4 regions of the Arthrobacter sp. KNU-44 genome follow, and region 4 is predicted to be linked to each of the others. Evidence: riboswitches for the same ligand, from Rfam matches in the RefSeq annotation. Region 4 holds a riboswitch; each other region holds the start of a gene.
The links. Region 4 has a riboswitch for S-adenosylmethionine ahead of metX (homoserine O-acetyltransferase MetX). Riboswitches for the same ligand answer to the same signal wherever they lie in the genome.
Positions count from the first base shown of each region.

Region 1: it holds a riboswitch for S-adenosylmethionine, as region 4 does, so the genes downstream of both, ACSVHC_RS05830 (hypothetical protein) here and metX (homoserine O-acetyltransferase MetX) in region 4, are expected to answer to the same signal.
Region 2: it holds a riboswitch for S-adenosylmethionine, as region 4 does, so the genes downstream of both, ACSVHC_RS18305 (aminotransferase class V-fold PLP-dependent enzyme) here and metX (homoserine O-acetyltransferase MetX) in region 4, are expected to answer to the same signal.
Region 3: it holds a riboswitch for S-adenosylmethionine, as region 4 does, so the genes downstream of both, ACSVHC_RS12960 (DUF1737 domain-containing protein) here and metX (homoserine O-acetyltransferase MetX) in region 4, are expected to answer to the same signal.

Region 1 is NZ_JBPXNG010000002.1:1,088,131-1,095,818, forward strand. Features, by position in the region: gene ACSVHC_RS05805 (APC family permease) at 1-332, shown strand, start outside; gene ACSVHC_RS05810 (P-II family nitrogen regulator) at 398-739, opposite strand; gene ACSVHC_RS05815 (ammonium transporter) at 736-2,151, opposite strand; gene ACSVHC_RS05820 (helix-turn-helix domain-containing protein) at 2,422-2,997, opposite strand; gene ACSVHC_RS05825 (sodium:solute symporter family protein) at 3,300-4,832, shown strand; SAM riboswitch class IV at 4,967-5,086, shown strand; gene ACSVHC_RS05830 (hypothetical protein) at 5,101-5,415, shown strand; gene ACSVHC_RS05835 (hypothetical protein) at 5,456-5,644, opposite strand; gene ACSVHC_RS05840 (VIT1/CCC1 transporter family protein) at 5,910-7,088, shown strand; gene ACSVHC_RS05845 (matrixin family metalloprotease) at 7,213-7,688, shown strand, end outside.
Region 2 is NZ_JBPXNG010000002.1:3,683,607-3,691,294, forward strand. Features, by position in the region: gene ACSVHC_RS18275 (S1C family serine protease) at 1-134, shown strand, start outside; gene ACSVHC_RS18280 (hypothetical protein) at 199-339, opposite strand; gene ACSVHC_RS18285 (hypothetical protein) at 461-835, opposite strand; gene ACSVHC_RS18290 (MFS transporter) at 910-2,361, shown strand; gene ACSVHC_RS18295 (metal-dependent transcriptional regulator) at 2,418-3,131, opposite strand; gene ACSVHC_RS18300 (class I SAM-dependent methyltransferase) at 3,161-3,937, opposite strand; gene ACSVHC_RS18305 (aminotransferase class V-fold PLP-dependent enzyme) at 3,988-5,412, opposite strand; SAM riboswitch class IV at 5,448-5,560, opposite strand; gene hisN (histidinol-phosphatase) at 5,722-6,534, opposite strand; gene rsgA (ribosome small subunit-dependent GTPase A) at 6,594-7,688, opposite strand, start outside.
Region 3 is NZ_JBPXNG010000002.1:2,557,111-2,564,798, forward strand. Features, by position in the region: gene ACSVHC_RS12945 (glutamate--cysteine ligase 2) at 1-136, shown strand, start outside; gene ACSVHC_RS12950 (O-succinylhomoserine sulfhydrylase) at 133-1,341, opposite strand; gene ACSVHC_RS12955 (rhodanese-like domain-containing protein) at 1,342-1,752, opposite strand; gene ACSVHC_RS12960 (DUF1737 domain-containing protein) at 1,749-2,006, opposite strand; SAM riboswitch class IV at 2,017-2,129, opposite strand; gene ACSVHC_RS12965 (hypothetical protein) at 2,200-2,559, opposite strand; gene ACSVHC_RS12970 (Lrp/AsnC family transcriptional regulator) at 2,615-3,046, shown strand; gene ACSVHC_RS12975 (ornithine cyclodeaminase) at 3,204-4,235, shown strand; gene ACSVHC_RS12980 (hypothetical protein) at 4,617-5,003, shown strand; gene ACSVHC_RS12985 (hypothetical protein) at 5,028-5,597, opposite strand; gene ACSVHC_RS12990 (SLC13 family permease) at 5,706-6,902, opposite strand; gene ACSVHC_RS12995 (DinB family protein) at 7,024-7,509, shown strand.
Region 4 is NZ_JBPXNG010000002.1:635,486-643,173, forward strand. Features, by position in the region: gene ACSVHC_RS03780 (RNA-binding S4 domain-containing protein) at 1-33, shown strand, start outside; gene ACSVHC_RS03785 (alpha/beta hydrolase) at 107-760, opposite strand; gene ACSVHC_RS03790 (SGNH/GDSL hydrolase family protein) at 830-1,672, shown strand; gene ACSVHC_RS03795 (hypothetical protein) at 1,740-2,132, shown strand; gene metX (homoserine O-acetyltransferase MetX) at 2,134-3,255, opposite strand; SAM riboswitch class IV at 3,269-3,384, opposite strand; gene ACSVHC_RS03805 (bifunctional o-acetylhomoserine/o-acetylserine sulfhydrylase) at 3,545-4,861, opposite strand; gene ACSVHC_RS03810 (VOC family protein) at 5,108-5,746, shown strand; gene ACSVHC_RS03815 (CPBP family intramembrane glutamic endopeptidase) at 5,847-6,611, opposite strand; gene ACSVHC_RS03820 (histidine phosphatase family protein) at 6,711-7,391, shown strand; gene ACSVHC_RS03825 (DeoR/GlpR family DNA-binding transcription regulator) at 7,408-7,688, opposite strand, start outside.

The sequences.
Region 1 (7,688 bases), 450 kb from region 4:
ACAGCCACGCGATCTTCATCGAGATCATCGTGGATGACAGCTCCGACTTCGAGCAGGAACTCCTCGTGGAAGGCAAGGTCCGGCACGGCTTCAAGATCCTGGAGATCCACAGCAACAACGTGCCCAACACACTCGCGGCGGTGCTCCTCCACATCCGGGACGTCACGGGACTCATGCCGCATATCTATTTCCGCTGGACCGAAGGCAACCCCATCGCCAACCTGAGCAAGTTCCTTTTCTTCGGCGAAGGCGAGATCGCCCCGGTAACCCGCGAAGTGCTGCGCGAAGCCGAACCAGACATCACGCGCAGGCCCTGGGTGCACGTGGGCTGAACATGGCAGTGTGGGTGCCGCTCCTCATGGAGCGGCACCCACACAGTGTTTTCCAGGCGATCGCCCTAGCTGATCGCAGACGCGCCGCGCTCCCCTGTCCGGACTCGCACCGCCTGGGAGACCTCGATGGTCCAGATCTTGCCGTCCCCGAATTGGCCGGTACTGGCGCCGGAGATGATGGCGTCCACTATTCCGTCCACCAGCTCGTCCGTCGCCAGGACCTCCACCCGGATTTTGGGAAGGAGATCGGAGTTGTATTCCGCGCCCCGGTACACCTCGATGTAGCCCCGTTGTTGGCCATATCCGTTCGCTTGGCTCACGGTCATCCCGTTGACTCCAAAGCGTTCCAGGGCTTCCCGGACCTCGTCGATCCGCTCCGGCCTCACGATGGCCGTAACCAGTTTCACGTCGACGCCTTGCTGCGCATCCGATCTGTTTTCCCGTTAGAGCTAGCTTCTGGTTCACCGCTGGAACCCGACGGAGTTTTGCCGTTCTGTGGTTCTCCGGGATTGAAGGATCCGCCGACCATGGCCAACTCGTAGGCTGTTTCCGCGTGCTCCGTGATGTCGATGCCCGCCAGCTCTTCGTGCTCCTTGACGCGCATGCCCACAGTCTTGTGGATGGCCAGCCCGATGAGCGTCGTCATGATCGCCGTCCACGCGGTGACCACCAGCGCCGTCAATATTTGGGGCCAGAACTGGGTCAGGCCGCCGCCGTAGAAAAGACCGCCCTCAGTCTTTGCCGAGGGTACGGCGAAGAATCCGAGGGACAGGGTCCCCCACAGGCCGCCGACAAAGTGGACGGCAACAACGTCCAAGGAATCGTCCAGGCCGATCTTGAACTTCAGTCCGATGGCCAGCGCGCAGATGGCACCGGCGATGACGCCGATGACGATCGCGCCAATCGGATCCACGAATCCACAGGCCGGGGTGACTGCCACCAAGCCCGCGACGGCGCCGGATGCGGCGCCGAGGGACGTCGCGTGGCCGTCGCGGAGCCTTTCGACAAGCAGCCAGCCAAGGAGCGCTGCGCTTGTGGCCAGGAGGGTATTTGTCCAGGCGAGCGCTGCGATTCCATCAGCGGCCAGTTCCGAACCGGCGTTGAAGCCGAACCAGCCGAACCACAGCAGGCCTGCCCCGAGCATCACGAAGGGGAGGTTGTGCGGCCGGATGTTGGGATCTTTCATGAATCCGAGCCGTTTGCCGAGCACGACTGCCAGCATCAGCCCGGCCATGCCCGCATTCATGTGGACGACGGTGCCACCGGCAAAGTCGAGGGCTGAGATCTTGCTGCCGATGATCCCGGTGGAACCGAAGAGCCCGCCGCCCCAGACCCAGTGGGCGATGGGAGCGTAGACGATAGTCACCCAAAGGCCGGCAAACAGCAGCCATGGGCCAAACCTGACACGTTCAGCCACAGCGCCGCTGATCAGCGCGACAGTGATGATGGCGAACGTGGCTTGGAATCCTATGAAGACCATGTCCGGCAGCCCTGGGGCTTTCCCGCCAATGACGCTGGCCAGTCCGCTGAGTCCGAAGTTCGCGAAGGGATCTCCGATGAAGCCGCCCAGGGTATCCGGGCCGAACGCGAGTCCGTAGCCCCACAGGGCCCAGACCACCGCGACCACGCCGATGGCACCGAAGCTCATCATCATGATGTTGAGGACGGACTTCATCCTGACCAGGCCGCCGTAGAAGAACGCCAAACCTGGCGTCATGAGTAGAACGAGGGCGGAAGCTGCAAGCATCCAGGCTGTTGCGCCGGGATCGAGGGTCTGGGGGTTCACATCCAGCCCTACGCTGAAGAATACTGGGTTCATTTCGGGAGCCTTCCTGCATATACGGCGCTCCATGGCGCCCGCACGGCGAGACCATTTTTAAAACGAACAGGTCCTGGTACCTCACGGGTTACCGACCTTGACAAGTTGCGTTGACTCGAACGTACAGTCGGCCTGTTTCAGCCTTCGGCACGGCTCATTTCAGGCACGTAACACCAAAGGCCCCAGGGTTAAATCCGGAAGTCAGTCATGTTTCAGGCGTGTTACACGCCGCGTGTCGGCCTCGTACGCCGGGTGGCCAAGGCGCCAGCGTCAGCGGCTGGCTGCCGGCACCAGGATCCAGAGAACCTCGACGGGCTCGTCCGTCGGATTGACCCAGGTGTGCGGCTCGCGGCCCGGGAAGGACAGCGTGTCTCCTTCTTCGAGCTCGTACTCCTCGTTGGTGAGGATCAATTTGATCCGGCCCTTGACGACGTGCAGGACATCGACGTCACAATCGACGGCGTAAAGCTCGGCTTCTCCGCGGCCGCGTGGCTCGATGGAGGCCTGCAGGATCTGCAACCTCCGTTCCGATCGGGCAGTCAGGAGCCGCTCCACGATTCCCTGGCCACCGAGCGAAATCCTCGGCCCGTCGTCGCGCCGGGTCAGGTGTGTCTCCGGTGCGGCGAAAAGGTCTCCGATGGACACTGAGAGAACTTGGCAAAGCGTCACAAGGGAAGCGACCGACGGCGATGTCAGGTCACGCTCCACACGGCTCAGGAACCCTTTGGTGAGGCCAGTGGCGTCGGCAACCTGCTCGATGGTGAGCCGCTGCGATTGGCGGGCGGCGCGGATTCTGGAACCGATGGCAACGGGGACATTGCTCGGTTCAACGGGGAGAGCCTTCATTCACGAACCTTTCAGGCCGTTTATGCGGCCCTGTCATTGCAGCAATAGTAGCCGGATCGCCCGCGTGGCAGGGCCTTTGGCTAGCCGGAGGGCCGCCGATGAGTCCGCTGTGCAAGACAGCGTCTTGACTGTTACTCGCATCACTACGTATCCTCATAGGCAACAAGTGTTGTTTGTGAGGCATACATCACAGACTACTCTCCCCAATCACCAGCGCAGAGACCTTCCGCAACCCCGCGCGAACCCAGCGGACCGGCGTCGGAATCCCCCAGAGCTCTGCGCATCACTTTCAGGAGCCAACCGTGGACTCTTCGTTCATCAATATTGCGATCGTGGTGGTGTATTTGCTTGCCATGCTGGCCTTCGGCTGGTGGGGCAAGTCGCGCACCAAGAACAACAGCGACTTCCTGGTGGCAGGACGCCGCCTCGGTCCGATGCTCTACACCGGCACCATGGCCGCCGTCGTCCTCGGCGGCGCATCGACGGTTGGCGGCGTCGGTCTCGGCTACAAGTTCGGTGTCTCCGGCATGTGGCTGGTGGTCGCGATCGGTTCGGGCGTGCTCCTCCTGAGCCTGCTTTTCGCCGGCACCATCCAGCGACTGAAGATCTACACGGTCTCCCAGATGCTGAGCCTGCGCTACGGCCAGCGAGCCACGCAGACCTCCGGCATCGTCATGCTGGCCTACACACTCATGCTGTGCGCCACGTCCACTGGTGCCTACGCCACCATCTTCGTTGTCCTCTTCGGCTGGGAGCGCTGGCTTGCCATCGCCGTCGGCGGCGCAATCGTCCTCGTCTACTCCACCATCGGCGGCATGTGGTCCATCACCCTCGCCGACCAGGTGCAGTTCATCATCAAGACGGTAGGCATCTTCTTCCTCATGCTCCCGTTCGTCCTCAACGCCGCCGGCGGCTTCGACGGCATCCGTGCCCGCGTTGACGCCAGCTTCTTCCAGTTGGACGGCATCGGAGCGCAGACCATCATCACGTACTTCGTGGTCTACACCCTGGGCCTCCTGATCGGCCAGGACATCTGGCAGCGCGTCTTCACCGCCAAGACCCCCAAGGTGGCCCGTTGGGGCGGCGCCACTGCCGGCATCTACTGCGTCCTGTACGGCGTCGCCGGAGCTTTGATCGGCCTTGCCGCCCGCGTGGCCCTGCCCAATATCGACGTCAAGGCCCTCGGCAAAGACGTTGTCTACGCCGAGGTAGCCACCCACATCCTGCCGATCGGCATCGGCGGCCTCGTCATGGCCGCGGCAGTCGCGGCCATGATGTCCACCGCTTCCGGGGCCCTCATCGCCGCAGCCACCGTTGCCCGCGCCGACGTAGTCCCGTTCGTGGCCAGCTGGTTCGGCAAGACAATCAACACCGACGACACCGAAAACCCCGAGCACGACGTCAAGGCCAACCGGTACTGGGTCCTTGGCCTGGGCATCGTTGCCGTGCTGATCTCGATGGCGGCGCAAGACGTCGTGGTAGCCCTGACCATCGCCTACGACATCCTCGTGGGTGGACTCCTGGTTGCCATCCTGGGCGGGCTGGTCTGGAAGCGCGGCACCGGTATTGCCGCGGCCTGGTCCATGGCGGTCGGGTCCGTACTGACGCTGGGCCTGCTGATCGCCTACGCCACGGGAATCATCCCCAGCGAAGACGGCGTCTACGCCAACGATCCCATCTACTGGGGCCTCGGCGCCTCGCTCGTGGTCTACGTTGTGGTCTCCCTGCTGACCCCGCCAACCGAACCCGCGGTCCGCGAAGCTTGGGACCGCCGCGTTGCCGGAGCAGCCGTGGAGGAGCTCCCCTTGGAAGCCCACCCGGTGGCCAGCCACTAAGCTTCACAGAATCAAGTACGACGGCGGCGCCGCACCTTCTCCTCGAGGGTGCGGCGCCGCTGCCTTTTGGAACCATTTCTACCGAGCCTTAATACCGGGCCGCGATTGTACCGTTCCATGTACAGTAGGAAGAGCTTCAAGAGATGTGGTGCCAAGCTCCGACTTGCCACACGCCAACCCCATGTTCGCGGGTGGTTCGGATGAAGAAGCGGCCCGGCTCGGACCAGAGACAACCGAACGGGCAAGAGCAACTCCACAGGAGAAGGCCATGCCTTTCGAAATCGGCGCCACCGCCGACCGCACCACCCAGTCCGGCACCCTGTTGTTGCCCCGCCCCCGGCGGGTGGACGAGTTCGTCCGGGTGATTCCCGGCGTCGACCTGTCCCAAGGCTCCATCACGTTCGTGGTGGACGGGAACTTGGAACGCTATTGGCATCATGAGCCGCGGCTCATCACCGAAGCGCTCTCAAAGGCGGTCCAGCCCGCCCGCTGGTTCCCGGCGACACGGAAACTCACCCTTACGGTGGCGGCAACCGGGCACCGGGCAGGCGTGCAGAGGCACTTCATCCTGAGCGCGTTTTAGCCGCCCGGGTTTAGCACCTCGGGTTCAGCGGAGCCCGGGGCTACTCGATCTCTTCAGCCTCACGGTGTTCGTCGGCATCGAGGGCAACCGGCCGCTCGTCGTCGTCAAGAACCTCGGATTGGTCGTCCCAGTCCTCGTCCACCGCCAGGTCCTCGTTGTAGTCATAGGCGGGATCGGCCTCGACCGTGGGACGGTCGGGGTGGCGGGCGTGGGTCTCGGTGCTGTCCATGGTGCAACCTCCGTTCGACGTGCCGCTGAGCCCATCGCACAGGCATAGGAGGCAGCCGTCCAGCGCTACCCCGCCAATTCGTGGACCCTGTCCATCCATCCCAGCACTGCCCCCTGCCGTGGTCAAGGCTTCCCGGGAGCCTCCCGTTTTTGAGGGGGACCTAAATTCTCCAGTGAGGATTACCGGCCGAAAAACCGCGGAAATTGGCGATAGAGTGGAGCCGCAATGAGGCGATGAAGCCCGCCCCAGCAACCCAGGAGTCCCGGTGCAACCGCACACAAAACCCTCGCATCCAGACAACTCGCATCCAGATAATCCGCAGGACTCAAGCAGTCCATCGCAGGACGTAGCAGCCCCCAAGGCTCCCCCGTCGTCGTCGGACATCAAGCGCTGGCGGCAGTACTTGGCGGATGAGCGAGCCGAGGCCGCCGTTTACCGCCAACTGGCGCAGCGCCGCGACGGCGAGGAACGCGAAATCCTTTTGGCCCTCGCAGAGGCTGAAGGCCGCCATGAGGCACACTGGCTCAAGCTCCTCGGCGAACATGCCGGTATGCCGAAGGCGGCCTCGGTCCGAAGCCAAATGCTCGGCTTCCTGGCCCGGAACTTCGGATCGGTGTTCGTGCTGGCCCTCGCCCAACGGGCTGAAGGCCGCTCGCCTTACGCGAAGGATCCGGCAGCGACCCGCGCCATGGCGGCCGACGAACAGATCCACGAAGAAGTAGTCCGCGGCCTGGCGACGCGCGGCCGCAACAGGTTGTCCGGCACGTTCCGCGCGGCCGTATTCGGCGCCAACGACGGCCTTGTCAGCAACCTTTCACTCGTAATGGGCATGGCGGCCACCGGCGTTCCCGCCACCGTGGTCCTGTTCAGCGGCATCGCAGGCCTGCTGGCGGGCGCCTTGTCCATGGGTGCCGGCGAGTATGTCTCGGTGCGCTCGCAACTCGAGCTCCTCAAGGCCACCCGCCCCACCCAGGCCACGCTCACCGCAGCCCCTGCGCTGGACATCGAGCACAATGAGCTGGTCTTGGTGTATCTGGCCCGGGGCATGTCCCGAGAAGCCGCCGAACACCGGGCCGCCGAACGCATGGGCCTCTACAGCTGCGATTGCGATCCCAGCCTCTCGCTCCAACCCGAAGTGGAAGAAACCGTCAACGAGCACGAGGCCGTAGGCTCCGCCTGGGGTGCCGCGATCTCGAGCTTCTGCTTCTTCGCTTCGGGCGCCATCGTGCCCATCCTGCCGTTCATCTTCGGCATGACGGGCTTCGCGGCGCTTGCTGTGGCCGGTACGCTGGTGGGCATCGCGCTTCTGTCGACCGGCGCCGTCGTCGGCTTGTTGTCCGGAACCTCGCCGCTGACCCGCGGCCTCCGGCAGCTCGCCATCGGGCTCGGTGCGGCCGCGGCAACGTATGGGCTGGGACTCGTCTTCGGCGCAGTCATCGGTTAGTAGCGCCGGCCCGACGGGGCGCCGGTGCAGGGACTTGGGGGAAGACTTGCATTCAAACTACGGTTACGACGGCGGTCCGCCGCCCAAGCGCCCCAGTACCGTTCTGGCGCTGTTCCGAAACTTGATGGTGGTGGCAGTCGTCGCTGCCGTAGCCGTCCTGGTCAGTGGATTCCTCCGCGGCGGCCCCGGGATCACCGGCTTGCTTCCAAACCGGACCCCTTCTGCCCATGCCACGGCAAGCAGCCCCGGGCAGGACGGGGCTCCCGGGCAGGCACCACAAAAAGCGGCCCGTGCGCCGGATACCCCACCACCTGGACTGGAGGAAGCCGGGCAGCCGCTCGGCTCCCCCGCGAAGCCTGCGGTAGCCAGCAGCTCCTACAAGTTCCTGGCCACCAACGCCGACGGCACCCCAGTTGGCTACTCTCCGTGCCGGCCATTGCACTACGTGGTCAACGCAGCCCTCGCCCCGGCCGGATCCGAGGGGCTCATCGCCGACGCCATCGCCAAGATCGCCGCCGCCACCGGCCTCAAATTCGTTGACGACGGCCCCAGCACGGAAAACCCCTCCGAGAAGCGCAAGCCCTACCAGCCCGCGCTCTA
Region 2 (7,688 bases), 3.0 Mb from region 4:
CCAGTGCAGAGAGCCTTCAAAAACTCTTGTTTTCGCAGGCCATAGGAGAGCCTTTCCTCCTGACGGTCCTGCGCGACGGCAAAATCCACGCGGTTGTCGCCGTACCCAGCGAAATGACTGACGCGGATTCATGAGGAGCAGGTGCACGACGGAACCGGTCCGCTAAAAAGCCGGGGCCAAGATGGCTCCGGCTTTTTGCTACTTCTTCCGCATCCTCAAATGGGCCACCGGATCCACCGCGGCGTCGGATTCGTGCTTGGCACGCTTCACTGCCCGTTTCTCCTTGATGGTCTTGATACTCTTTTTCGTCTCGTGCTGGTGCGGCGCTTTGTCAGGCATGTCATGCTCCCTAACTACGGATCTTCCGTGAAGATCCAGCAAAGAGGGTCCTGAAAGGCCCTCTCCTTGTAAACTACGCCTGTTTCAGGCGAAAGCAACCGGCGGCCGAACGCCCGAATAACTAGGCTTCGGAAGCCGGGACATCCACAATGCCCACGAACCGCGAGCCGATTCCTTCGTATTCGCTGCGGACCTCTCCGGGAAGGATTCCCGGAACCTCGCTGTTCCGGTGGTGGCCACAGAAAACGTAGGTGAACTCCGGCCACCATTTCTTGGGACGCGCAGCCTCGGTGTACCCGCAGACGACGCAGCTCAAGTGCACCCACACAGGACGCTTCCCGGTGCGGTTGGCGCGGGATTGGACGAGCCACTGCGGTGGATTGTCTTGCAGCTCGCTCAGCTCGGCTTGTGAAAGCCTGGAGGGGATGCCGTGGCGTTGGGCCATTTCCATCGAAATATCAAGGGCCAGTGCGGCGTCACGTCTGCTAATCACCATTCAACGATACGGGACTTTCGCCGCGGCAGGATCGGGCAGGAATCCGGACGGGAGCGGACAAGCAGGCGTAGGCTGTGCTCATGACCGACGCAGCGGCCCTGCTGCCAAGCACCCCGCTTCAAAAGCGGGTCCTTGTTGTGGCAATTGTGGCTTCCTTCATCGCCATTTTGGATGGCTTCGTGGTGAACCTCGCGCTCCCGGCGATCGGCCGTGAACTGGGTGGTGGCCTCGTCATCCAGCAATGGGTGGTGGATGCCTACCTTTTGACCCTCGGCGCGCTGATCCTGGTCGCCGGATCCCTCTCGGACCATTTCGGCCGCGCTCGCATCCTGGAGTGGGGACTCGCCGGCTTCACCCTCACCTCCGTCACGTGCGGTCTCGCCTGGAACGGGGAAGTGCTCGTGGTGTCGCGGGCCCTGCAGGGGATCGCCGGGGCACTGCTTGTCCCGAGTTCGCTCGCCATGATCGTCACCTTCTTCTCCGGGCCGGCGCAGTCCAAGGCAATCGGCCAATGGTCCGGTTGGACGAGCGCGGCCGCTATTGTCGCCCCGTTGATCGGCGGCGTATCGGTCGACCTGCTGTCCTGGCGCGTCATCTTCTTTATCAATGTGGTTCCGGCCGTTGCCGTCTGGCCGATCCTCGCGGGGCTGCGGAAGTCCGATGCCGCAACGGACACAAGCAAGAAGATCGACTACCTCGGCGCATTCCTGGCCATGGTGGGACTCGGTGGCCCGGTCTACGCTTTCATCGAACAAGGGCGCATGGGCTGGAGCAACATGGTGGTCTGGATGCCGCTCGCCGTCGGAGCCGTTGGCCTGGTCCTCTTCCTGATCCACGAAGCCAGGACCCCGGAACCAATGCTGCCCCTGCGGCTCTTCGGAATCCGTAATTTCGGTTGGGGAAACATCGCCACGCTGGCCATCTACGGCGCCCTGTCCCTCGGCTTCTTCGCCGTAGGCATCTACTTGCAGCAAGTGGGAGGGATGAAAGCAACCACTGCGGGTATCGCGTTGCTTCCCGCGACGGTCCTCCTGATGCTCACGGCTTCATTCTTCGGCGGACTGGCAGGCAAGTACGGCCCACGGTGGTTCATGACAGCCGGTCCGTTCATCTGCGGTGTCGGTTTTCTCATGACGTTGGCCGTCCAGGAGCCCTTGAACTACTGGACCCAAGTGCTGCCCGGGCAGATCGTCTTCGGGATCGGCCTCAGCACCTTGGTTGCGCCCCTCACCGCGGCCATCCTCGGCGCGGTACCCACCGAAGAGGCAGGGATCGGTTCCGCAGTGAACAACGCGGTTGCCCGTATCGCAGGCCTGATCTGCATCGCGTTTGCCGGGCTCATCATCGGCCCGGTCTTCACCCGCCAAGGTCTCATGAACGCCCTGGTGGTCACCGCTGTGCTGTTCTTCCTCGGGGCGGCGGCATCCGCCGTCGGGATCCGGAACCCGGTCTTGGGTGCTGCAGTGATGGACTCTCCGGAAGGTCCAGCCGCCGACGACGGCGGGACGGCCGCCCAGCGCGCCTGAACAGTGCTTTCCAGGACACGCTTTCTAAGACACAGGCTTTTCAGTACACAGCTTAGTCAGCGTTCCGCGAGGACGCAGCCTTCGTGGACGGCGTCCGTGGCCACCCAGAGCGCCGAGGCGACCTCATCGGCGAGATCGTAGTCGCGGCTGCCCGGACCTTTTCCGATCCGCACCACCAGCGCACCGCCGAACGGTTTGCGGCCAATCACCTCGATGCTGGCATCGAGGTCGATTTCCTCGGCAGACAGGTACCTCAGCAGCTCCGGGTTTTCGTCGCTGATCCGGGTGATCTTTCCTGAATGGCCGTCGTCGAGCTCGATCATCCGGTGCGCATGCGGCAGGCTCACCGAACCGTCCGCGGCGGGGATGGGGTCACCATGGGGATCGCGTCCGGGGTTGCCCAGCTTGGCGGCCATGCGATCGATGAAGGTGTCCGAGACGGCGTGCTCGAGCATCTCGGCCTCGTCGTGGACTTCATCCCAGCTGTAGCCCAACTCCCTCACGAGGTAGGTCTCGATCAGGCGGTGCCGGCGGACCATGCCCAGGGCAAGCTGCATTCCCTGGGGTGTCAAAGTAATGGCGCTGTAGGGCTGGTGGTCAACCAGGCCTTGGTCCTTGAGCTTGCGGACCATCTCCGAGACGGAGGAATTGGCGACACCGAGCCGCTGCGCGAGCTGTGAGGACGTGATGGGTTTGTCCTGCCACTCCGTAAAGGAGTAGATGACCTTGACGTAGTCCTCGATCGAGGAGGAGGGCGCACTGGTCTTCACGGTTCCAAGCCTATCGCGTACCGGCCGAATCAGACTTTCCGCGCCCGCCAGCTCTGCGTGAGATAAGGCAACGGGATGACCTCGCCCTCGGCATGGCCCAGATGTTCGAAGAGGTACCACTGAAGGTTGCCCATGACTTTGGCCCGGTTGGCGTCATTCGCCCTCAGGTAGTAGCTGCGCGACTTCACAAGTTCGAGGATGTCGGCCGGAGTCACGGGATCCTCCCAATGTGTCACGTGACTTTCGAGACCCGCGAACTCCGGGCCCACCACAGGCCGGAAGTCCGGTTTGTGGACATCGCCGGCATGCATGATGCGGGTCAATCGATGGACCCAGGGCACCGAAGTGTCCATTTGGTTCCAGATCAAGCCGATAGTGCCCTGGGGTCGAAGGATCCGGGCGATCTCGGTGCTCGCGGCGAGGGGATCGCACCAGTGCCAGGCCTGGGCAACGCTGACGACGTCGAATGCTGAGTCCGCCAGTCCAGTTGCCTCGGCAGTGCCCTCCAGGGTGATCACTTGTGGATACGTTTTGCGGAGCTGGGTGAGCATGTCCATCGAGGGGTCCACTGCGGACACCGCGAGCCCGCGCTCGACGAAGAGCGCGGTGAACTTTCCGGTGCCGGCGCCGATGTCTGCCGCGTCCCGGGCGCCTTCCGGCAGCAGCCAGTCGGCCGAATCCGCAGGGTAGCCGGGCCGGACACGATCATAGTGTTCTCCGCCGTCCTGGAAACTCCGGCCGAGTTCAAGGCGCCGTTCCTCATAGAGCTTGGGGCCGGCTGATGTGCCTTTGGGTCGCGGGGCCACGCAGGAACTCCTTCGTAGGACAGGAAAAATACCCTACGAATCTACCGCAATCAGTCAGTGCTGCAGGGAGCGGCTCCCGCGGTCCCGGGAGTGTTGGGAGCCCACTCCGGGTAGCTGCGGTGGTCGTTCGCCGGCACCCAGCGGCCGGCATCCACTACGTAGTCCCAGCCGAGGCCGTTGCTCTTGAGCGCGTGGATGCCCGCAATGAGCCGGGTGGCGTCTTCCAAGCGCGAGCCCACGCCGAAACTGGCTCGAAGTGATCCGGAGGGCAGGCCGAGGCGCTTGAGCAGCGGGTGGGCGCAAAAGCGTCCGTCGCGCAGGCCAATGCCGTGCTCGGCCGCAAGATAGGCAGCCACAAGTCCGGCGTCGTAGCCCTGGAGCGAGAAGTTCACGACGCCGATGGTGTCCTGGGGATCCGTGTCGCTGAAGATCTGGTGCACGGTCACGCCGTCGATTTGCTTGAGGCCCTCGACCAGATGCGAGCGGATGGCTGCCTCGTGGGCGTGCCATTCATCGTGGTCGAGGCTGGCGATGACCTGTGTGGCCCGGGCGAGTGTGGCCGCGCCGAGTACGTTCGGCGAGCCGCCTTCGTGCCTGGCCGGTCCTGTGGCCCAGCTGACGGAATCGAGGCGCGCTTCTCGGACGGCGCCGCCTCCGGCCAGGTGCGGTGTACCGGCGTCGAGCCAGTCGGGACGGCCCACCAGGACACCTGCGCCGAACGGCGCATAAAGCTTATGCCCCGAGAAAACCAAGTAGTCGACATCCGCGGCGGCGATGTCGATTCTGCGGTGCGGGGCGAGTTGCGCCGCGTCCACCACAATCCGCGCCCCGAATTCGTGGGCCAAGGCAGCGAGTTCCTTGATGGGCAGGATTTCGCCGGTCACGTTTGACGCGCCGGTGACAGCCAGGAGGCTGACGCCGCCGTGGGAGAGCGCTGTGCGGACGTTGGCGACGGTCTCGGACAACGTTCCCGCGGCAACGATGCTGCGGTGGGGGACACTTTGCCACGGGAGGAGATTGGCGTGGTGCTCGATGTCCAGGTAAAGGACTTCGCCAATGTGTCGACCGTCCTCAACTGGCAGGCAGCCGGCCAGTAGATTGAGGGAATCAGTGGTGTTGCGCGTGAAAATGACCGAATCGTCCGGCCGGCCGCCAACGAAGTCACGGACGATGTTGCGGGCGTTTTCATAGACCGAGGTGCTGATTTGGGAGGCATAGCCTGCGCCGCGGTGGACGCTCGCGTAGTACGGCAGGATCTCGTTGAGGTACGCGGAAACCACCGTCAGGGCAGGTGCGGAAGCGCCGTAGTCAAGATTGGCGTAGCGGATGTGGCCGCCCTGGATCAAGGGTGCCTGCAACTCCGCGCCGGTGACCGCAGCGAGTGGGCGCGATGCCCGGGGGAGGGTTTCACCGCGGTGCTGTGCAGATTCGTTGTTCAGCGAAAGAGCCTGGGAAGTAAATGTGGCTGTGCTCATGGGACCTCACTCAAGAGGGACCCCTGCGTGCAGGGGGTCCGCGCTTGCCGCATCCGTTCCGGACCGGCCGGGTCGTCACCCGGGGCACCCCGCCGCGATGGAGGGTTGCCGGCCAGCAAACCGGGGTTTCGCGCTGGCACTCGTGACCTGTAAAGAGCGTAGGACACCGGCAAGGCTCATTCCAATGTGACCGGCGATTGTTAAGCGGATTATTACACCGCCGGAAAAATGTGCCTCCTGCCGAAGAAAAAGCGGCGGACGCCCCCAAAAGTGGGCGTCCGCCGTCGTTTATTCAGTGGAGAGAGTGGACTAGAGGAGGTCGTCGAGCTCGGGGTTGAGCCTCTTGAGGACCTCGGAGTGCAGGATCGAGTTAGTGGCCACGGCGTTTCCGCCGAAGGGACCATCCGCACCGTCCAGGGACGTGAAGCGCCCGCCGGCTTCCGTCACGATCGGCACCAAAGCCGCCATGTCGTAGACCTGGAGTTCCGGCTCGGCAGCGATGTCCACGGCGCCCTCGGCCACGAGGCAGTAGGACCAGAAATCGCCATACGCACGGCTGCGCCAGACATCGTTCTCGAGGCCCAGGAAGTTGTCCAGCTTATCGTGCTGCTTCCACTCGGAAAGCTCGGAGTAGGAAAGCGAGGCGTCTTCGAGCCGCGACACGTTGGAAACCTTCAACCGGGTGGCTGCGGCCAGCGACCGGCCCATGTAGGCGCCCGAGCCCTTGGCCGCCCACCAACGCTTGCCGAGCGCCGGAGCGCTCACGAGCCCCACTACTACCTCGCCCTCGTCCACGAGGGCGATCAGCGTAGCCCAGACGGGTACGCCACGCACGAAGTTCTTGGTCCCGTCAATGGGGTCGATGATCCAACGCCTCGAGCCGTGGCCCGTGCTGCCGAATTCTTCCCCGAGGACGGCGTCGCGGGGGCGGGAACGGGAGAGCTGCCCACGGATTGCTTCCTCTGCTGCTTTGTCGGCATCGGTGACGGGGCTCAGGTCGGGTTTGGTCTCGACCTGGAGGTCCAGTGCCTTGAACCGCTCCATTGTCAGGGAATCGACGGAGTCGGCCAGGACGTGTGCCAGCCGCAGGTCGTCGTTGTAGCTCGAATCGGGTTGGGTCATGGTTCCAAACTACCGTCTGTTCGCCGGTGAGCCGGGGAGGTAGGACGGCAGGCGCGCAGTTAGTTGACCGTACCCAATTCCTTGGTCTCCTGGGCTTCCATGCGCGGGTCCGCGCCGAGGAGCCGGCGCAACGACGCCAAGCGGGCCGGACCTGCCTCGCCGGCGTGGCCGTCGGCGACCCAGGAATCCAGTCCGCATCGAACCGCGGAGGCATCGTGCTTGCAGCCTCGCTCGCACATCTCCGTTCCGGGTTCCAGATCCGGGAAGGCATGCAGGATGCGGTCCGGGTTCACGTGGGCGAGGCCGAAGGAGCGGATGCCGGGCGTATCGATGATCCAGCTGCCCCCGGGGGCATCGCTGAGCTTCAGTGCGAGGGCAGAGGACGAAGTGTGCCGTCCCCGACCCGTCACGGCGTTGACCCCGCCCGTGGCGCGCTCGGCGCCGGTGAGGGCATTCACCATCGTGGACTTCCCGACGCCGGAATGGCCCAGGAGCACAGTGACCTTGCCGTCGAGGTAGTCCCGCAATTGGCCGACGGCGTCGCCATCAAGGCGGGCGGAGAGGCCGTCGTCTGAACGGGCATCGATGCCGGAGGCGCCGGCGTCGGCCGTGCGGCTGATGATGATGGGGAAACCAAGGCTCACATAGTTGGCGAGCAATTCCGTCGGATCCTTGACGTCCGCTTTGGTGACGAGCAGCAACGGCTCGATTCCGGCGTCGTACGCTGCCACCAAGGCGCGGTCGATGAATCCGGTGCGCGGCTCCGGATTGGCGGCCGCAACCACCACCACGAGCTGATCGGCGTTGGCGACGACGGCCCGTTCGATCGGATCCGTGTCGTCGGCGCTTCGTCGCAGGAGGGTCTTTCGCTCCTGGACGCGCACGAGGCGAGCGAGGGTGTCCGGGGCTCCGGACACATCGCCGACGAGGGCCACGAAGTCTCCGGGAACCACGGGGGAGCGCCTCAGTTCCCGGGCGCGTGCGGCAATCACAATGCGTTCGTTGTCCGAGCTTTCGCCCACGATCGCGGTGTAACGGCCGCGGTCGACTGTGATGATGCGCCCGATCACGGCGTCGTCGTGGCTCGGGCGGTCTTTCGTGCGGGGGCGTGTGCCCTTCTTGTTGGGGCGGATCCGGACATCGGACTCATCCCA
Region 3 (7,688 bases), 1.9 Mb from region 4:
CGACGCCGCCGGGCTGGCCGCCGTCGTCGAGCACGCCGTTCAGATCACGATGCGCTCGGAGAGGGACGAGAGCGACACCAAGCCGCAGCCCGTCCTCACCTGGGTGCGCCAGGACTGGCGCGAACCGCCCGGCTAGACCTGCTTGAGGGCCCTCTCCAGGTCCCCGATGAGGTCGTCCACGTCCTCCAGCCCCACTGAAAGCCGCACGACGCCGTCGCTCAGGCCAATGGCCGCGCGGCCTTCCGGACCCATGGCGCGGTGCGTGGTGGTGGCGGGGTGGGTGATGAGGGACTTGGAGTCGCCTAGGTTGTTCGAGATGTCGATCACGGCGAGCCCGTCCAGCAGCGCGAAGGCGGCCTCTTTCGCCGATCGCCCCGCCGAGGGCAGCAGTTCAAAGGTGAGCACGGTTCCGCCGGCCTTCATTTGCTTCGCGGCGAGCTCGTACTGCGGGTGCGACTTCAGCAGGGGGTACTTGACCCAGCTGATGGCCGGCTGATCCTCAAGCCATTCGGCGATCCGCAACGCAGACGCCGAGGAGTGGTTGACGCGCAGCGCCATCGTCTCCAGGCCCTTGGTCAGGACCCAGGCGTTGAACGCGGAAAGCGATGGCCCGGTGTGCCGCATGAGCTGCTTGACGGGACCGTCGATGAATTCCTTGGTACCCAGGATCGCTCCGCCAAGGACCCGGCCCTGGCCGTCGATGTGCTTGGTGCCCGAGTAGACAATCACGTCCGCGCCGAGATCGCCGCAGCGCTGCAGCAGGGGGGTGGCAAAGACGTTGTCGACGACGACGGTAGCGCCCGCCGCGTGGGCCAGCTCGCTCACCGCCGCGATGTCCACGATTTCCTGCATGGGGTTCGACGGCGACTCGAAGAACACTGCCGTTGTCGGCTCGGACAACGCGGCACGCCACTGGTCCAGGTCCGGGCCGTCCACGAAGACGGTCTCGACGCCCCAGCGGGGCAGGATCTCGTTGAGGATCACGAAGCAGGAACCGAAGAGCGAGCGGGCGGCAACCACGCGGTCGCCCGCAGCCAGCAACGCACCGAGGGCGGTGAAGACAGCGGACATGCCCGACGCCGTCGCGAAGCACGCTTCGGTGCCTTCGAGAAGGCGGAGTCGCTCCTGGAAAGTGGCCACGGAGGGGTTGCCGTAACGGGAGTAGACGAAGCGCTCGTCCTCACCGGTGAATGCGCGCTCTGCGGCTGCGGCGGACTCGTAGACGAAGCCGGAGTTCAGGAAGACGGCCTCGGACGTTTCTTGGAAGTTGGTGCGGTCAAGACCGCCGCGGACGGCCTGGGTATCAGGGCTCCAGCCGGCGGCGTCAGGATTGAAAGTCACTTAGATGTTCCCCAGGTTCGTCGGAAGTCCACGGTTTTTCCAGCCGTTCACGGTTCGCTCGCCGTAGCGGTCCGGTTCGCCCTCGAAACCCTCCAGGACGTTGTAGGCGGTGTAGCCGGCCTGTGTTGCGGCGATCGCGGCGGCGATGGAGCGCTGTCCGGAGCGGCAAAGGAAGACCAGTTCGGTGCCATCCGCTTCCGGAGCCTGCTGCGTCAGCTCTTCGATGAAACGGGTGTTGGGGATGCCGCCGGCCAGGTTCCACTGGATGAACAAGGGATCGTTTTCCGTGGCCTTTGTGTCAGGGATCCCGATGTGTGCCCACTCGCCTTCGGTGCGGACGTCCACCAGGATGGCGCCTTGTTCCAGCTTGGCCCAGGCATCGTGCGGGCTGAGGTCGCCTGCGTAGCTCATGCGTGGCCCTCGCCGTCGAACTCTTCATCAAGCTGGTCTACCGCGTTGGCAACTGCTGCATCTGCGCTCGCGATCGCGGCGGGTAGGACGATGGCCTGGGCCACAATCACGTCCGTGCCATTGAAGGTCGCGGCCGGGCTGCCGTGCAACACGTATCCCTCCGCGAGGGCGGTGGAGATCCGCTCGCAGAAATCCTTCGTGTCAGGGCCCGTGATGAGACGGTACGAGAGTTTTTCTTCGGTGGGTTCAGGCATTGGTGCTCCTCAGTCACGCTTGCAGTTCGAAAGTGTCGATACGCCGAGTAGTCACCTGAGGCACCCCGCCGGAGAGAGGGTTGCCGACCAGCAAGTCAGGGCTTCGCGCTGGTGCTCATTACTCAAGAAGAAAATAACATCCACGACGGCGGCCTGCATCACTGGCCGTCGTCATGTTCCGTAACCGGGGGTCTTAGGCGTCGGTTTCATTCGGCAGCGGTTCAAGGCTTGCCTGGATCCGGGGTGGAATGGCGTCAAACCGCGACGCTACTCCCGTAGGGGAGTGATGGAAAGTGGAACCTTGGTGCTTCCGGATTTCCAGCAACTCGTGCACGGATATCCCGGTGGCCGTGGCGAGCGCGTGCAGCGAGAGGCTGTTGTGATGAGCCAAGGCAAAAACCACACCCGACAGGGCTTCGAAACCTTCTGTCTCGTAGATTTCCTTCACCAAGTTGGACATGCCGTTTGCATCATCGATTGATCCCGCTGACGCACCAGTCGCCATGGCCGTCAGCGACCATGCAGCAGAGTCGGGGCTGATGTAGATGCTCATGTCGATACCCTACGGACTCAGGCCCGCTTGGGGAATGGGCGATACGTTTATCTTTATGGCAGCACTCACCGACCTTGACCGTCAGCTCCTCTCCGCCCTCCGGGAGGACGGCAGGGCGTCCGTGGCGAGCCTCGCGCGTAAGCTGGGCGTGGCCAGGGCCACTGTGAATAGCAGGCTCGAGCGTCTTGTCTCCTCGGGAACCATCGTCGGTTTCACTGCGAGGGTGCGCGACGAGGTCGATCCACTTGCCATTCGCGCCATTGCGCTCATTGCCGTGGAAGGAAGATCGGCTGACAAAGTCATTCGCCAACTCAGGGGACTGCCGGAGATTTGGGCACTGCACACCACAAATGGCGGTTGGGATCTCGTGGCCGAGCTGCGCACGGAAAGCCTCAGCGACTTTGACCAGGTGTTGGGCAGGATCCGCGGCATCGAGGGGATCGTCAATAGCGAGACGAGCCTGTTGCTCAGTTCCGTCCTCCGGTAGTCGTCAGCGAGACGACGACTCGTCTAAGCATTTTGCAAAGGATCAATCGCCATTTTGTACATTTTTTCAATGAAAAGTACGTACTTTGGCAATTGTGGATGCATATCACCGCTCCGTAGCCTCGTAGCAACAATGTTTATGAGGGAAAGGAGCGCACATGACGCGCTTTGTCGATGTCCGCAATATGGTTCGTTGGACGGCCGGGCGGGGCCCGGAAACCATCATCTCGGAGATGATTCAGTACCTGGAGGACGACTTTCGGAGGTGGGAATCTTTCGACAAGACTCCGCGGGTGGCAAGTCACACGCCATTTGGGGTCATCGAACTGATGCCCACCAGCGACCAGGAAACATACGGCTTCAAGTATGTAAATGGACACCCTTCGAATCCCGCGCGCGGCTTCCAGACCGTGACGGCTTTCGGTGTCCTGTCCGACGTCCATAACGGCTACCCGACGTTCCTTGCAGAGATGACAGTGCTGACGGCGCTTCGGACGGCGGCCACGTCCGGGATGGTCGCGAAGAAGCTCGCGCGCCCGGATGCCCGGATCATGGCGATGATCGGGACCGGAACCCAATCGGAGTTTCAGGCCCTTGCCTTCCGGGCGGCCCTGGGTATTAACAGTGTCAGGATCTGGGACACGGATCCGGCTGCGATGGAGAAATTCGTCCGGAACATGGCTCCCCTCGGCCTCGACATCACCATCGCAGACTCGGCAGCCCAAGCAGTGGAGGGTGCCGATGTCATCACCACCTGCACGGCGGACAAGGCGAATGCCACCATCCTGACGGCTGCCCAGGTCTCGCCCGGCGTTCACATCAACGCGATCGGAGGCGATTGCCCAGGGAAGACCGAGCTCGACGCCGCCATCCTGGGCCTCGGCGACGTTTTTGTGGAATACGATCCCCAGACGCGGATTGAAGGCGAGATCCAACAAATGTCCGCCGAATTTCCCGTCACGGAATTCTGGCAGGTCCTGTGCGGGAACGCGCCGGGCCGCACCGCCACGGACCAGATCACGATTTTCGATTCTGTGGGCTTCGCGATCGAGGACTTTTCGGCATTGCGGTATCTCCGCGCCGCCGTTGAGGGTTCGGAATTCTTCGATGAGATCGACCTCGTCGCGAACCCCGATGACCCCAAGGACCTCTTCGGCCTGGTGCGGGCGCTTTCTCCGATCGGCTCCTGAGAAGCCCAACTGACTCGCATTTGTTGTCGTTTAGGGGCCGCTAAACGACAACAAATGCGAGTTAGTTGGGGAAGTCTGGTGCGCCGGCCCCAGAACCGGCGCACCAGACATTTAACAAGCTTGACCGGCCGCAAACTAGTTAACTACTGAGGGCATGGCGGCACAATAGGGTCGCGATGCTAAATTACGCGGCCCGCTACACTCGGATTCATGGTGGGTCATGGGGGAACCAGAACCGTAGCGCTAACACTGGCAGGGCTGCTGCTCGCGGCCTATGTGTCCGGATGTGAATATACCGACGCCGGCGATCCTCGGCCGGCTGCCGGGCCCACTCGGAGTTCCCCTCCTCGGCCGCCATTGCCAACCAAGGACCAGGCAACGGTGTCGCTCGAAGCCAGCAACCTCGTGACCGCCAGGAAGCTTCTCGGGGCCGCCTCCGGCGCGGTGATCCTGGAGGATTCCGGCACGGTGGGCGGCGCCGTTAGCGGGGTTGGAAAGAGTGCAAGGGTCGAGGACGCGGGCCCGTATACTCTGACCGCAGCCTGTGTTGGCGCCTCGGATGTCCACCTTGTCATCGCCCAGGATCCACGGATCGGCCTTGCCCCCCAGGATCAGACGATCGATTGCGCTACTTCCTACTCGCGAGTTGTTCAGCTCCAGCCTGGGTCGGTCAATGTCCAGGTTCTGGTAATGCGGGTTTATTCAAGTGCTTCCGCCACCTCAACAGGCGGGGGCGTCGCTGCGGTGAGGCTCACGGCCGGCGGCTGAAATCCTCCGGCTCGCGGGCGACGGTTATGGAATGTCTTCCGGTTCCGCCGAGGGCCCAGGTGGCCGATGCGGCGCGGGCGGGCCGGGGTGCGGGGGGTGGGGTACATGTTTGTGCAGGTGCGGCGGATGCGGACCGCCGTGCGGCGGACGCGGAGGATGCCGGGGCGGGGGTGGCGGGCCCGGTTCCGGCTCGGTCTCCCCAGCCGCGGCCTCAGGCACCGTCCGTCCATCGTCGGCACTGGTTTCCTCCGCGGCACCTTCGTCGGGGGCCTCGGTCACGAGCCCGTAATAGTTGTAGAGTTCCTGTTCCTGCGTCTCCGTGATCGCGCCGCGGTCGCTCTCGATGCGCGGGCCGTTCTTCACTTTGTCCTTGGCGAAAGCCACCTTGATCACTGAATTCTCAAGGCTGGCTCCGGAAAGCGGCGCGAAAGACTCGGACATGCCGAACAGGCCGGTCCGCACGGTGACAAAGACAGGATCCCCGGAATCACCGCTGGTGAAAACCTGCTCCACTGAGCCGATTTTCTCCCCGGCGACGTCAACGACAATCCCTCCGTTGAGGACGATGTCGTCGATGTCCTGCAGGCTGAGCATGAGGCAGATCCTTGTCGTGTCGGGGTTCCGGCTGTACGGCCGAGCTGTTCTATATTCTGTCCTGATTCTTCCGGCCCGGCGATAGGCGCCGCCACGCGCCGAACGCACTCACTGTCCGGTGACTGCCAGCACCGCTACTGCGGCAAACACGGTCAGAGGAGCAACCATCAGTCCGAAGATCGCGTAACCCTTCCACGTAATCAGGACGTTCATCCGCATCAGCCGGTCGTGCCACAGCAAGGTTGCCAGGGAGGCCCACGGCGTGATGATCGGGCCAGCATTGACTCCGATCAGCAACGCCGCCATCCGCAATGGGGTCCCCGCCAGCGGTTCTGCGAGCAGGTACGCAGGCAAATTGTTGAGGACATTGGAGCCGGCGGCACCCGTCACGGCGAGCCGAACCAGATCCAGGAAGCCCTGGCCTTGTCCGGCCACCTGACTCAGCAACACGGAAACCCCCAGATGCCTGGCGGCCTCCATCACCAGAAAGAGGCCGGAAGCGAACAGCAACAAGGACCAAGGAATCAGGGTCACCTTGAGAACCCGCGGGCGCCGGAACGCGAACACCACGCCCAGCACTACAGCCCCGGCCAGGGCAGGGATCCATACCGGGACTCCGGACACCAATGCGGGCAGCAGCAGCGCCAGAACCACAGCGCTGCACCCGAGCAGGACCCGGTCCGCCGCAGGCCTGGATTCACCGCCGGCTGGCTGGTCAGACCTGATCCGCCCGACCGGGATCCGTGAATACCGGTTGCGCAGATCCCGCCGGAAGACGATGGCGATGAACAGCAGCGGTACGACGACGGCCGCAAGGGAGGGCGCCCACATCAGGCCAGCAAAGCCGCCAGGAGTAATACCGCCAAGACTGTGCTGCGCCAGAAGGTTCGTCAGGTTGGAAATGGGCAACAGCAGGCTTGCCGTGTTGGCCAGCCAGACCGTCGTCAGTGCGAAAGGCAGGGCCGGCAGCCCGGCTTGCCGCGTAACGCTGACCACCACCGGGGTCAGCAGCACAGCCGTTGTGTCCAGGGAAAGGAAGACAGTGCTCAGCGTCGCAAAGACCGCGAGTAGCAGCCACAAGAGAATGCTGTATCCGCGGCCCCAATAACGGAGCCGGCGGGCAGTCCAAAGGAACACCCCGGCCTCGCTGCACAGCTCAGTCACAACCGTCATCGCGACGACGAACAGCAGAATGGGAGCCACTCGATCCACGAGTGCCATGAGATCGGTGAAAGGCAGGGCGCCCGTGGCGATCGCCACGGCACCCGCCAAAAGCAGGACCGCTCCAATGATCGCCAGACGCATGAACGGAGTCTATTCCCCAGCATGCGATCCTCGGACCAACAACGGCAATCATCGCCACGCTAAGCTCGGATCACGTTGATACTGACTGAGTCCCTGCCTGACGGAAAACATAGGTGCAACCGTGACGCTTGCCGAGAACATCTTCAACCAGCCCTTTCGGGTCCAATTCGAGGCATTTATCGACGAGCACCGGCGGGCGCTCCATGACTGCTTGAACGGGTTGACGGAAGAACAGTCCCGGCGGTCGTTGGTGCCGTACCGGACCACCTTGCTTGGCCTCGTGAAACACGCGACCTTCGTGGAGAAGGTCTGGTTCGACGAAGCCATAACGTGCCGTTCCCGGGCCGAGATCGGTATCCCTGCGACGCCGGATGAGTCTTTTATCCTCGATGACGGCGACACGATCGCCACGATCCAGCAAGCACACCGCGAGGCATGCGAAGCATCGCGCCAGGCGACATCGTCCTTGGGGCTCGACGAAATGCTCAACGGCAACCGACGCGGTCCGCTCCCGCTGCGCTGGGTGTACCTCCACATGCTCCGCGAGCTTGCGCAACACTGCGGGCACGCAGACATCCTGCGCGAGCAGATCCTCAGCCGGGGATAAAGACGAGGTGCTCGTCGCCGGGTTCGGGCGCTCTCGAGTCCCGCTGAGAGCGATTACTTTCCGGTAGGTAGTAGGGGAGTGTCGATTCTCGATTCCCGTAAGCAGTCCAGTAGCCATTACTCGCGACCCGTTGAGCCTTGGTCCATATGATCCGAATTGGGGCTTTCGTTGTCCAAAAC
Region 4 (7,688 bases):
GGGCAGACGGTGCGGATCACCGCCGCTTCCTAGCTATTGGCAACGCGGGGTCACTTATGGCCCATTAAGTGCCTCGGAATGGGCCGTAAGTGACCCCGCGTTGCTTTCAGACGGACGCGAGGACCTTGTGCTCCAGGAATTCGCATACGTGGCCGATTTCCTGCTCGTTGATGCCGTGCCACATACCCGTGTAGAGCACCTTGGTGAGGTCCGTGTGCTTTCGCACCCACCCCATGGTGTATTCGATCTTGTCGGGGGTGATGACAGGGTCCTGCTGGTCCCGGCCCCAGAAGAGCGGCACGGAACCGTCCAGTTCGGCGTCACGGAAGGCGGGGTCGGCATCGGCGTCCACGACGAAGCCTGAAAGCCCGACGACGGCGGCAAAGTCCGCCGGGCGCTGACGGAGCAGCGAGGTTGCCATGGCCATGCCCATGGAAAATCCGAGGAGCGTCACCGAGCTGTGGTTGGACTTGCACGAGTCCAACCAGGAAAACACGTACTCCGCGGCGTCCTTGACGGCGTCGAGCGAGTAGTCGATGGACGCCGTGAGCGGGAACCACGTGAAGCCTGGGCCCGTCGCGATCGGCGCGCGGAGCGAAGCGACGACGAAGTCCCGGGGCAACAGCCCGGCAAGGCTGAAGAGGTCTTGCTCGTTGGAGCCGTAACCGTGCAACAGGACCAGCAACGGCTTTCCAGCCCGCTCCTCCTCTTCGTGGGACCACAAAACGACCGGGGCGGGAAAGGCAGAAGCTTGACTCATGGGACTATTCTTACAGTTACCCATGAGTAACAAGCTACGGGCGCGTAGCGTTGCAGCAAGAGGCAGGATATGAACGTGAGTGACACTGATTCCATGGTGGAGGCAAAGCCGCACGAGCGGATTCATCCGTGGACGCGCTACGTGGCACTCGGTGATTCCTTTACCGAAGGCATCGGCGACCCGGAACCCAACAATCCAGGGGGACATCGCGGCTGGGCCGACCGCGTAGCCGAGGAACTGAGCAGGGGACACCGGGATTTCGCCTACGCTAACCTCGCCATCCGCGGGCGGCTGCTCCAGCAGATCCTCGACGAACAACTTGGCCCGTGCATGGACCTCAAGCCGGACCTCGTGAGCATCTCCGCAGGCGGCAACGACCTCATCCGTCCCGGCGGCGATCCGGACGCCCTGGCCGAGAAACTCGATGCCGCCGTGCAGACCCTGAGTTCCGAAGGCGCCACCGTGGTTCTCTTCAACGGCCCGGACACCTTGTCGTCAGTACTCGGCCGGATCCGCGGCAAGGTGGCCATCTACAACGAAAACCTCCGCACGGTGGCCGCCCGCAACGATGCCGTGATCGCTGATATGTGGTCCCTGCGGCAGCTCTCCAACTCCCAGATGTGGGACGAAGACCGCCTGCATTTCTCCCCGCTCGGCCACCACACGATCGCCGCGATGGTCCTCGACTCACTCAATGTGCCGCATAGCCTCGAACCACTGTTCCCCAAGCCGCTCCCCCAGCGCAGTTGGCGCGAAGCCCGCTCGGGCGACCTCGTATGGGCACGGGAGTATTTTGTCCCCTGGGTCATCCGCAGGATCCGGCACCGGTCCTCCGGTGACGGCATCCTGCCGAAACGCCCGACGCCGGGACCCGTCTTCGGTCCTGCCGACACCTTCCTGCCCCGGAGTTGAGCGGGAACCACAGGGCGGGTCACGGGGGGCGGGGCTAAGCTGGTGAAAGACCTAGGAGGCCTGTACCGTGAACAATTTGATCTTCTGGATCATCGTCTGCTCTTGGCTGATTCCGATGGGGATCCGCATGTACAACCGCTCGCGCCAACGCAGGCTCCGGGACTTCCCTCCGCAGAATTACCCCGGTCAGCCCTATCCTCCGCAGACCAACCCCGTCGGATACCCGGAGCAACCCCCGGTAATTTTCCCGGCTGAGCCGCAACCCCCGGTGGCGACGCCCGTACCGCAGGCCGCTCCGCCGTCGTCGGCTGCTCCGCAAACGAACAGCGCGCCCCAGCCGAACAGCGCGCCCCAAGGCTACCGGGCACGGAAACTGGCCGAACTGGACCAGGAGTACAGCGACGGGAAAATCGCCATGGAGGATTACATGAAGCTCCGCCAGGAGATCATGAACGGCTGATTCAGCCGAAGAAGGCTTCGCGCAACTGGGGGCCGAGCTGGCCGATCTCGGTGAGGAAACCGTCGTGCCCGATCGGCGCCTGGATTACGTGAACCGGGACCTCTCCGGGCAAGGCCTTGGCCAGCTCGTGGGATTGTTCCGGGAAGTAGAGCCGGTCCGAGTCCACCGACGCAACGAAGAACTTCGCCGTTGCCACGGACAGCGCCTCCTCCAATGAGCCGCGGCCGCGGGTGATGTCGTGGCTCATGAGGGCCTCGGTGATGGCGATGTAGCTGTTGGCGTCGAAGCGCTGGACCAGCTTGCGTCCCTGGTGGTCGAGGTAGCTCTCCACCTGGTAGCGGCCGCGGTCCCCCAGCGCGGCAGCCTGGAGGGGTGCCTCGCCGCCTTGGGCGTTCCTGCCGAAGCGGAAGTCCAGTTCATCCGCCGAACGGTAGGTGATGTGGGCGATCCGCCGGGCAAGGGCCAACCCCGCCTCGGGCGCGGCCTGGCCATAGTAGTCACCGCCGTTGAAGTCGGCGTCCTGCCGGATGGCGAGCGTCTGGGCCTGCGCGAACGCGATCTGCTCGGCAGTGCTGTACGCCCCGATCGAAATCACGGCGCATCGCTCGACCCGGCCCGGATAGCCGACAGCCCATTCGAGTGCACGGGCACCGCCCATGGACCCGCCCACGACGGTGTGCCAGCTGCGGATCCCTAGAGCGTCGGCGAGCCGGGCTTCGGCTACGGTGCTGTCCCTCAGCGTCACCAGAGGGAAGCGGGAACCCCACGGTTTGCCGTCAGGAGCGCTCGACGACGGCCCGGTGCTGCCGTAGCAGCCTCCCACGATGTTGACGGAGACCACGAAGTAGCGGTCCGTGTCGATGGTGGCGCCCGGACCAACGAGTTGCTCCCACCAGCCTTCTTCGTCGCTCTCGCCACGGGCCACATGGGTGCTGCCCGTCAGGGCGTGTTCCACCAGGACGGCGTTCGAAGCGTCGGCATTGAGCCGCCCCCATGTTTCGTACGCAAGGAGGACCTCCGGCAGGAAACCTCCGGCCTCCAGTTCGAGTCCGCCCACGGAAACATATTTGAGTGTTCCGTCCTGGGTACCGGAAAGGGGTATGGCTGTTGCAGCAATTGTCATTCGTTGACACCTCACATCGCGCTTGCCCGCCGCCAACACAGCGAAGGGCCAGGTCTTCACCCGGGGCACCCCGCCGCGAATGGAGGGTTGCCGGCCAGCAAGCCGGGGCTGTCGCTGGCACTCATGACCTATAGGAAGAGTCTAGGAAAACCGGACCCCTTCTGACGAAGATTATGACACCTTTGTGACACTTGACCGTGTTTTGTTCACGAAGCAGGGACCAAGGAGGCCGGCTGGCGAAGATTCATGTTGCGTCGCCCGCCGGCCTCCTGCGCCATCCGGAGCGGCACTAGCTGCCCTTCGCCGCCCGGAATCCTGACTCGAGGTCCGCGAGGATGTCGTCGATGTGCTCGATCCCGACGGACAGCCGCACCAGGCCCGGGGTCACTCCGGCCACGGCCTGCCGTTCGGGGGTCAGCTGGCTGTGTGTCGTGGACGCGGGGTGGATAACCAAGGAATGGACGTCCCCGATGTTTGCCACGTGCGAATGCAGTTCCAGGGCGTCCACGAAGCGTTTGCCGGCGTCGATCCCGCCGCGGATGGTGAAGGACACCACCGCGCCGGTGCCGCGGGGTCCGTACTTCCGCCCGCGCTCGAACCACGGACTGGAAGGCAGCCCCGCGTACGCGACCGATTCGACGTCGTCGCGCCCTTCGAGCCATTGCGCCACTTTCGTGGCGTTCTCCACGTGGCGTTCCACCCGCAGGCTGAGGGTTTCGATTCCCTGGGAGATCAGGAAAGCGTTGAACGGTGAAACTGCCGAGCCAAGGTCGCGCAGGAGCTGGACCCGGGCCTTGAGGATGTAGGAGAGGTTCGCGCCGAGGGCACCGTCCTTGCCGAGGTCCCGGGCATAGACCAGGCCGTTATAGCTGGGGTCCGGAGTGTTGAAGTTGGGGAACCGCTCGGGGTCCTTGCCGAAATCGAAGTTGCCGGAGTCCACGATGACTCCGGCAATGGCGGATCCGTGCCCGCCCAGGTACTTGGTGGCCGAATGCACCACGATGTCCGCGCCCCACTCGATGGGCCGGATCAGGTAGGGCGTGGCGAGGGTGTTGTCGACGACGAGCGGGACTCCGGCTTCGTGCGCGATGCGGGAGACGCCCTCGATGTCCAAAACGTCCTGGCGCGGGTTGGAGACGACTTCGGCGAAGAACAGCTTGGTGTTTGGCTGCACGGCGTCACGCCAGTGTTCGAGGTTGTCCGGGTCCTCGACGAAGGTGACCGAGATTCCGAATTTCTTCAGCGTGTGCGCCAGCAGGTTGTATGTGCCGCCGTAGAGGCTCGGGCTGGCGACCAGGTGGTCGCCAGCCTCGGCGACGTTGAGGATGGCGAACGTTTCCGCGGCCTGGCCGGAGCTCAGCAGGAGTGCCGCGAGTCCACCCTCCAGGCTCGCTATGCGCTGTTCCACCGCATCCTGCGTGGGGTTGCCGATCCGGGTGTAGATGGGTGCCAGCTCGGCGAGCGCAAAGCGGTTGGCCGCGCTTTCCGCGCTGGGAAAGACGAACGAAGTGGTCTGGTAGATGGGAAGTGCCCGGGCGCCGGTGGCGGCGTCCGGCTCCTGGCCGGCGTGGATCTGGCGCGTTTCGAATGACCATCCTTGCGACATGCGGACTCCTGGTTGTCTGGGCTCTTGCCGTGTTTCAGCCTGCCGGGCTGAAGTATTCAGCCTGCCGGCGTTCGGTTGGCGCCAGTCTATGGACGGTATTGCGGGCTCCGGAAGGTTTGTGACGAACACAGTAGTTTTCGGTCCCGGCGCGTCCTGAAGTGACTCTGAGCTGCCTTTTCGATACATCCCACCTTGGTTAGGCTTGACTTAGCTGAGAGCTCCATCACAAAGTGCCAAGATGAAGCCATGCGCATGGATCACGTCTCTTACGCTTGTGAACGAGATGGCCTCTTGGCCACCACCGAGCGAATTTCCGCAGCATTGGGAGTGGACGCAGTCCGGGGCGGAGTGCATCCGCGCTTCGGTACCCGGAACATGATCATCCCCCTTGCTGACCACAAATACCTGGAAGTTGTCGAGGTCCTAGACCACCCGGCATCCGACAAGGCACCTTTTGGACAAGCAGTCCGTGCACGCTCCGCCGCAGGAGGCGGTTGGATGGGCTGGTGCGTCGCTGTTGACGACCTGAGCCCGTTCGAAGAGCGGCTCGGACGCGCCGCTGTCCCCGGCAACCGCAAGTTTCCGGACGGCCGCGAACTCGTTTGGTCGCAGATCGGCATCCTGGGACTCATCGCCGATCCCCAGGTTCCGTACCTGCTCCGTTGGGAGGGCGACCCTGCACTTCACCCGTCCCTCGTGTACCCAAGCGACGTCAAGATGTCCAGCCTCACCATTGCCGGCTCCGCGGAACGGGTTACCGAATGGCTCGGAGAACCCGTGGAGAAGCCGCTTGAGGACGTTGCTGTCCAATGGATGGCTCCGCACGGAACGCCGGGCATCATGTCGGTAACGTTCGAAACCGCCAACGGAGCCGTCACGATCTGACGGACCAACGGGCCAGGATGGCCCGGAAAACTTCGGCCGCCATTATGCGGGTGCCAATGACGTCACCCCGCAATGGCGGCCGAAACCTTTTAACGCGCCCCTAGCCCAGCCCGATGGCCTTGCCGAAGACACTGAAGCCGACGAACGCCACAATGTCCAGGAGGGCGTGGGCCACCACGAGCGGCATGACCCTTTTGGTCTTCGTGTATATCCAGCCGAACACGAGGCCCATGACGGCATTGCCGATGAAAGGTCCGAAGCCTTGGTACAGGTGGTAGCTGCCGCGAAGGAGCGCGCTGAGCACGATCGCCAGCGGGGTGCTCCACCCGAACTTCCCGAACCGGTCCAGGAGGTAGCCCACCACGATCACTTCTTCGACGACGGCGTGCCGCACCGCGGAGAGGACCAGCACCGGCACGGTCCACCAGTAGGAGTCCAGGCCGCTGGGAATGATCGCTGTGGTGATCCCCAGGGCGCGGCCGGCAGCATAGAGGCCCAGCGACGGGATCCCGATCAGCGCGGCGAGGCCTAGTCCTTGCAACGCGTCGCGGCCCGGGCGGGCGAAGTTGAAGCCCAGCCGGGTGAAACCCGAGGGGCTCTCCGCCGTTTGGCGGTGCAAAGACAGGAAGTAGAACACCAACACCACCGGGACCAGGGCGAACGTGATATCCAACAGCTGGTAGGTGAGATCGAAGTACTCGCGCGTGCTCTGCGAGCGGTTGAGGGTGGACGTCGCATGGGCCAAAGGCCCCTGGGTCATCTTGTCCAGCAACTGCACCACGGAGTACACGGCCGATTGGCCGAGGGACAGGCCAAGGACAATCAGTACTTCGGCGCGCAACCGGCGCGTTGAGGCTAGGAGCATGCTCCTATCTTGCCTGCATTTGCCTGATGTTTCCCCTGAGCCCGGCCACCCGGAGTCCGTTTGCATGGCCAGGCGTCTCCTGACCCTATGCTTGGTGGGATGAGCGCGCCAGCACGAATCTTCATGATCCGGCACGGCCAGTCCGCCGCCAACGCCGACACTTCCATCTACAACCGTGTGCCCGATTACCGTATCCCGTTGACGGAGCTCGGCATCGAGCAGGCACGGGCCGCGGGTGAGGCACTGCGCAGGAAGCTCGACGGCGAATCCGTGTGCGTTTATGTCTCGCCGTACCTTCGGGCATACCAGACCCTCGAGGCACTGAATCTGGGCGGCCTCACGGAAAGGGTGATCGAGGAGCCCCGGCTGCGTGAACAGGACTGGGCCAACTTCCAGATTGCCGGAGACATCGGGGACCAGAAGGAGCTCCGCAACCTCTACGGGCACTTCTTCTACCGCTTCCGCGAGGGCGAATCAGGTTCCGATGTCTACGACCGGATTTCGTCCTTCATGGAAACCCTGTACCGGCATTGGGAGAAACCCGACTACGCGCCCAACACCCTGCTGGTGACCCATGGCCTCACCATGCGGCTCTTCTGCATGCGGTGGTTCCACTGGTCGGTGGAGTACTTCGAGTCCCTCAACAACCCGGGCAACGCGGAGCTACGGACACTGATCCGCAACGACCAGGACAAGTACGATCTGGACACGCCGTTCAGCCAGTGGGTGCGGCGCAGCACGGACGAAACCGTGTTGAACGCTCCCCCGATGGTCTTTTGACGGCCATCTAACAGAGCTAGGCGTCCTTGGCCACGATCACTTCGGTGCCGCCGGCTTCAAACGCAGCTTTGTCCTCTGCCGTGATGCCCGAATCCGTGATGAGCCGGCGGAAATCGTACCCGGCCATCGCCGCGAAGGCACGCTTGCCGATCTTCGTGGAGTCGGCGAGGACATAGGAGTCGGTGGCGCGCCGGGCCATGACGGTATTCACCATGGCTTCTCCCTCGTCGGTGATGGTGGGGCCGATCTTCGGATCGACTCCGTTGACGCCGATGAAGGCGATGTCCAAGGCAACCT